2 regions of the Xylophilus rhododendri genome follow, and region 1 is predicted to be linked to the other one. Evidence: predicted binding sites of a transcription regulator. Region 1 holds the regulator's gene; the other holds the start of a gene.
What was found. Region 1 encodes FNR, which switches genes on or off when oxygen is low (the NO sensors DNR and NnrR bind a similar motif). Its sites were predicted from a motif close to TTGATNNNNATCAA; they were not measured.
Positions count from the first base shown of each region.

Region 1 (3,383 bases):
CCCAGTGGGGCATCAACCTGCAGTACGAAGTGCAGCCCAGCCCCGACGGCCTGGCCCAGGCCTTCATCATCGGCGAGAAATTCCTCGCCGGCGCCCCCGCCGCGCTGGTGCTGGGCGACAACATCTTCTACGGCCACGACCTGCAGCAGATGCTGGGCGCGGCCGACGGCAACGGCGAATGCGCCACCGTCTTCGCCTACCACGTGCAGGACCCGGAGCGCTACGGCGTGGTCGCCTTCGACGAGAGCGGCAAGGCCGTCAGCATCGAGGAAAAGCCGGCCAAGCCGCAAAGCAACTACGCCGTCACCGGCCTGTACTTCTACGACGCCGACGTGGTGCGCATCGCCAAGGACGTCAAGCCCAGCGCGCGCGGCGAGCTGGAGATCACGGCCGTCAACCAGGCCTACCTCGAAGCCGGCAAGCTGCGGGTGCAGATCATGCAGCGCGGCTACGCCTGGCTGGATACCGGCACCCACGAGAGCCTGCTCGAAGCCGGCCAGTTCATCGCCACGCTCGAGCGCCGCCAGGGCCTGAAGATCGCCTGTATCGAGGAGATCGTCTGGCGCCAGGGCTTCATCGATTCCGCCCAGTTGGAAAAGCTCGCCCAGCCCTTGAAGAAAAGCGGCTACGGCCAGTACCTGCTGCACGTGCTGCAGGAAGGGGTGCGCGCATGAAGGCCACGCCCACCGCCATCCCCGAAGTGCTGGTGATCGAACCCAGGGTCTTCGGCGACGCCCGCGGCTTCTTCTTCGAGAGCTTCAACCAGGCCGCCTTCGACGAAGCCGTAGGCCACCACGTGGACTTCGTCCAGGACAACCATTCCCGTTCCGCCAAAGGCGTGCTGCGCGGCCTGCACTACCAGATCCAGAAACCGCAGGGCAAGCTGGTGCGGGTGGTGCGCGGCTCGGTGTTCGACGTGGCGGTGGACATCCGCCGTTCGTCGCCCACCTTCGGCCGCTGGGTCGGCGTGGAGCTGACCGAGGACAACCACAAACAGCTGTGGGTGCCGCCCGGCTTCGCCCACGGCTTCGTGGTCACCAGCGAATCGGCCGACTTCCTCTACAAGACCACCGAGTTCTACGCGCCCCAGCACGAACGGGCGATCCTGTGGAACGACGCGGAACTGAAGATCGAATGGCCCGAACTCGGCATGGCGCCGCTGCTGTCGGGCAAGGATGCCGCGGCCAGCACCTTCCAGGCGGCCGAGACCTTCGCCTGAGATCCGGCGCGGGCGCGCCTCAGCGCCCGCTGTCCACCAGTTGGCTCAGCACCTCGGGCTTGAGCACCCGCACCTGCCGCTGGCGCACTTCCAGCACGCCGTCGTCCTGCAGCTTGGAGAAGGTGCGGCTCACCGTCTCCAGCTTCAGGCCCAGGTAGCTGCCGATCTCCTCGCGGGTCATGCGCAGCACCAGGTCGGAAGCGGAGAAGCCGCGCGACTGCAGCCGTCGCGTGAGGTTGAGCAGGAAGGCGGCCAGCCGTTCCTCGGCGCGCATGCTGCCCAGCAGCAGCATCACGCCCTGGTCGCGCACGATCTCGCGGCTCATGATCTTGTGGAACTGGCGCTGCAGCGGGGTGAACTCGCGCGACAGGGTCTCCAGCTGCGAGAAGGGGATCACGCAGACCTGCGAATCCTCCAACGCCACCGCGTCGCAGGCGTGTTTGTCGGTGCAGATGCCGTCGAAACCGAGCAGCTCGCCGGCCATCAGGAAGCCGGTGACCTGGTCGCGGCCGTCGGCGGCCGACACACAGGTCTTGAAGAAACCGGTGCGCACCGCGTAGAGGCTGGAGAAGGGGTCGCCCGCGCGGAACAGGGTCTCGCCGCGCTTGACCGGGCGGCGGCGGTCCACCAGCGAATCCAGGCGCTGCAGGTCTTCCTCGGCCAGGACGACCGGCAGGCACAGCTCGCGCAGGTTGCAGTTGGAGCAGGCCACCTGGAGCGCCTGGCGCGTGGGGGTGGGAACGGCTGAAAGGGCGGTGGAGTCGGTGGACACGGGTGACAAGTATGCACGCGGGCGTTTCCACGGCGCTTGATCCAGATCAAGTCACCGGGACGGCGGCGCGGGCACATTGGCGCGATGTCCGCCGTCACCATTCCCCTGGCCGCCGGCCGCACCCGCGCCGCGCCGCCCGTCCTGTCGCCCGAGCTGCTGGCACGCATGGGCGCGCCCGGGCCGCGCTACACCTCCTATCCGACCGCCGACCGCTTCGTCGAAGCCTTCGGCCCGGACGACTACCGCCGCGCCCTGGCCGCCCGCTCGGCCGGCCCCGGCGGCGCCGCGGTGCAGCCGCTGTCGCTGTACCTGCACATCCCCTTCTGCGAGTCGATCTGCTACTACTGCGCCTGCAACAAGATCGTCACCCGCCAGCACGACCGCGCCGCCGAATACCTGCTGGCGCTGGACCGCGAGGTGGCCCTGCACATCGAGGCGCTGGGCGCGCGGCCGCGGGTGTCGCAGCTGCACCTGGGCGGCGGCTCGCCGACCTTTCTGTCCGACCTGCAGCTGGCGCGGGTGGTGTCCACGCTGCGGCGCGCCTTCAGCTTCGAGGCGGATGCGGAAATGGCCATCGAGGTCGATCCGCGCACCGTCGATCCGGCCCGGCTGGAACGCCTGGCCGCGCTGGGCTTCAACCGGCTGTCGCTGGGTATCCAGGATTTCGATCCGCAGGTGCAGCGCGCGGTGCACCGCGAGCAGGGCTTCGGGCAGGTCGAGCTGCTGATGCGGGCCGCGCGCCCCCTGGGCTTCCGCTCGATCAGCGTGGACCTGATCCTGGGCCTGCCGCAGCAGACGGCAGCGAGCTTCGGCCGCACGCTGGAGCAGATCCAGGCGCTGCGGCCCGACCGCATCGCGCTCTATTCCTACGCCCACCTGCCCGAACGCTTCAAGCCGCAGCGCCGCATCGCGGCCACGGCCCTGCCCACGGCGGCGACCAAGGCGGCCATGCTGGGCGAGGCCATCGCCGTGCTGGCCGCGGCCGGCTATGAACACATCGGCATGGACCATTTCGCGCTGGCCGGCGACTCGCTGGCCGTGGCCCGCCGCCGCGGCCGGCTCAACCGCAATTTCCAGGGCTATACCGACCAGCCCGACGGCGACCTGATCGGCCTGGGCGTCTCGGCCATCGGCCGTGTCGGCGGCTGCTACAGCCAGAACGCCAAGACACTCGACGAGTACTACGACGCCCTGCGCCAGGGCGTGCTGCCGGTGGTGCGCGGCCTGGCGCCCACCCGCGACGACCTGGTGCGGCGCGCCATCGTGATGGCGCTGATGTGCCAGGGCGAGCTGGATTTCCAGGCCCTGTCGGATGCCTACCTGATCGACATCCGCTCGGCCTTCGCCGCCGAGATCGCGGCGCTTCAGCCGCTGGCCGAACAGGGCCTGCTG
Region 1 covers NZ_CP047650.1:4,464,973-4,468,355, forward strand. The annotation lists gene rfbA (glucose-1-phosphate thymidylyltransferase RfbA) at 1-674, shown strand, start outside; gene rfbC (dTDP-4-dehydrorhamnose 3,5-epimerase) at 671-1,219, shown strand; gene fnr (fumarate/nitrate reduction transcriptional regulator Fnr) at 1,239-1,991, opposite strand; gene hemN (oxygen-independent coproporphyrinogen III oxidase) at 2,076-3,383, shown strand, end outside.

Region 2 (3,383 bases), 2.7 Mb from region 1:
TCTTTCCCGGCGGCATCGCCTGCAAGACGGTCACCTCGCATTACGACGACCTGATCCTGGCGCTGGACCGCGATCGGCGCGAGGAACTCAAGGCCTATCCCTATTTCGCCGACCCGCGCTACGCCGGCCCGGCGCCGGTGGACGAGGACCCGGACGGCGCCCTGGTGCAGCAGGCGATCCGCGAGCACGAGGACAGCTTCCTGCTGCGCGACATGGCCGGCGAGATGGCCTTCCGCGAAGAGGGCATGCTCTACGACCCGCAGCTGCACAGCGGCGCCTGCAGCCCCTACTGGTACCTGAACGAGGTGGCCGGCAAGGTGGCGGTGTATTCGGTCTCGGGCTGGTACGACGGCAGCAACTTCGTGCACGGTTCGATCTCGCGTTTCCTCACCCTGAAGGGCCAGGACGACCGCCTGCTGATCGGCCCCTGGGACCACGGCGCCCGCACCAATGGCTCGCCCTGGCGCACGGCGGGCCGCGGCGCGCCGGAGTTCCCCATCCTGTCGGAGGTGCTGCGTTTCTTCGATCGGCACCTCGCCGGCCTGGAGACGGGCCTGGAGGCCGAGTCGCCGGTGCACTACTTCTGCACCCATGCCGAGCAGTGGCGGCAGGCCGCGCAATGGCCGCCGGCCGCCACGCCGACCGACTGGTTCCTGCAGCCCGGCCGCCTGGCCCCGACACCGGCGCAGGTGGTGGAACACGCCGAACTGCAGACGAGCTTCGCCGTCTCCAGCGGCCAGCACAGCCGCTACGAACGCCTGCGCGCCCTGGCCATCGTCGATTACTACCAGGACTGGCCGGAGCACGAGGCCCGCATGCTGTCCTTCCGCTCCGACCCGCTGCCGCAGGCGCTGGAACTCGCCGGCCATGTGCTGCTGGAGCTGACCCTGTCCTGCAGCCAGGGCGACGGCAGCCTGTTCGCCTACCTGTCGGAAGAGCTGGCCGACGGCAGGCTGGTCTACATCAACGAAGGCTGCCTGCGCCTGTCGCACCGGGCCGTGTCGCCCGCGCCGGAGAACTACCGCACGGCCTGGCCCTTCCGCGAATACTCGCGCCGCCTGGCGCGGCCGATGGACCCGGCGGTGACGGAGACGCTGCAGATCGCCATGCTGCCCGTGGCCTGGCAGCTCGCGGCCGGCAGCCGGCTGCGGCTGTCGCTCTCGGGCGCGGACGGCGAGCATTTCCAGCAGGTGCCGCATGGCAGGCCGCCGCTCTACCGCTTCGAGCTGGGCGGTACCCAAGGCTGCAGGCTGCAACTGCCCGTGGTCGATCCGGCACGGGCCTGAACAGGCGCTATTCGAAGGACAGGGCGGCCGTCGGCTGGTGCACATGGGCCGGCGGCTGTGCCTGCGCCGGCGCGTGCACGGCGGCCGGCTCGGGCTGGCGCACCAGCAGCACCGGCACGGTGGAGGTGCGCAGGATGCGTTCGGCATCGCTGCCCAGCAGCAGCCGGCTGGCGCCGCGCCGGCCATGGGTGCCGATGACGATCAGCTCGGCCTGCCAGCCGCGCACCTCGTCCTCGACGACTTCGTGCAGGCGCCGGTCCAGCCCGTCGTGGATCGCGGTCTCGACCGGAACACCCGCCGCCCCGGCCGTGGCCGCGGCCGTCTCCAGCAGTTTCTCGCCGTCGGCGCGCAGCATCGACAGGCAGTCGCCCATGAAGCCGCTATAGGCATCCGTCATGTAGCTGAAGGCGAGCTGGTCGACCACATGCAGCAGGCGGATGCGGCCGTGCGTCTGTCGCGCCAGCCCGATGGCTTCCTGCAGGCCGCGCTGCGAGGTGGCGCTGCCGTCCACCGGCACCAGGATTCTTTGGTACATGGCGATCTCCTTCTGGGGAATGTGAGGCCGCCAGTCTGCTGCCCGGTCCGCGCGGGCTGCTTGACCTCGATCAAGGAAAAGGCATGCTCCCCAAAGCCGACGTCAGGCAACCGAAGCCTTTATCTCGACCTTCGTCTGGACGAGCCGCCGCCATCTGCCTCAAGGCTGGGCTCGGGTGTGCGCCGCGACACCGTCGGCTTGACCGGCGCCTTGCGGAACTCCGTCGGGGATTCCGGTGGCGGATCATGTGCTCAGCCAAAACGCCCGCTTTGCGCTGGATGAACTCTTGATCCTCGTCGGAGAACTCTTCGATGATGCTTTGCAGCGTAGTGCTCATGATGCTTCCTGACTGGCGTCGGCAAGCATTTTCAGGTGCTTATCACAACGCTTGTCGGCTGCTTTGATCAGACGCTTTTCATCCCCCGCCGCCCCGGCTCGACGAACCTCAATCGAACTTGACGCCCGACTCCTTCACCACCTTGGCCCAGCGCGCCTTCTCGGTCTTGATGAACTCGCCGAAGCTGGCCGAGGTGCCAGGCCGGTATTCGGCGCCCAGGTCCTGCAGGCGCTGCTGCATCTCGGGCGTGGCCAGGATCTTCTGCACGGTCGCATGCAGCGTGGCCACCACCGGCGCCGGTGTGCCGGCCGGCGCCACGATGCCCTGGAAGGAGCCCGTCTCGAAGCCGTTCAGCCCGGCCGACTCGGCCACGGTGGGGATCTCCGGCGCGGCCGGGAAACGCTTGGCGCTGGAGATGGCCAGCGCCTTCAGCTTTCCGCCCTTGACCATCGGGTAGGTGGCCACCATGCCGTTGAACAGCAGGTCGGCCTGGCCGGCCATCACGTCGTTGATCGCCTGCGAGCCGCCCTTGTAGGGCACATAGGTCCAGACGATGCCGGTGCGCATGGCGAAGTCGATGCCCGCCAGGTGGTTGGCGCCGCCGGTGCCGGAGATGGCGAAGTTGATGGAGTTGGGCTTGGCCTTGGCCAGCGCGATCAGCTCCTTCACGTCCTTCACCGGCAGCGAGGGCGAGGCCGCCAGGATGTGCGGCGAATAGGCCACCAGGATCACCGGCGCGAAGTCCTTCACCGGGTCGAAGGGCAGGGTGGGGAATACGCTGGGCGCGATGGCCAGCGAGCCGATGTCGTTGAGCAGCAGCGTCAGCCCGTCCGGCGCGGCCTTGGCCACATAGTCCGAGCCCAGGTTGCCGGTGGCGCCGGCCCGGTTCTCCACCAGCACGGTGGCGCCCAGCGCCTCGGAGAGCTTGGGCGCCAGGATGCGCGCCAGGATGTCGGAGGTGCCGCCCGCCGGGTTGGGCACGATCACCTTGATCTGCTTGCCGGAAAAATAGCCTGCGCCGGCATCCGCGGCCAGGGCCTGCAGAGGCCAGGCGCACATCGCCAGCGCTGCGGCGATGCCCGTCGCCGCCAGGCGCCGCGGCTTCGACATGGAATGCTGCATCTTGTCTCCATCGGGATTGATAACGTTGTCATCTTCCAGGCGGAAGGCGAAAGGATGACACCGTGATTTCCCGAGAAACCTCTTCCCCGCTGCTCGCGTCGGG
Region 2 covers NZ_CP047650.1:1,272,985-1,276,367, reverse strand. The annotation lists gene GT347_RS05680 (CocE/NonD family hydrolase) at 1-1,286, shown strand, start outside; gene GT347_RS05675 (universal stress protein) at 1,294-1,821, opposite strand; gene GT347_RS05670 (Bug family tripartite tricarboxylate transporter substrate binding protein) at 2,267-3,280, opposite strand.
Region 2: a site for FNR is predicted at 1,882-1,895, ahead of GT347_RS05675 (universal stress protein). Genes of this name have one in related genera too.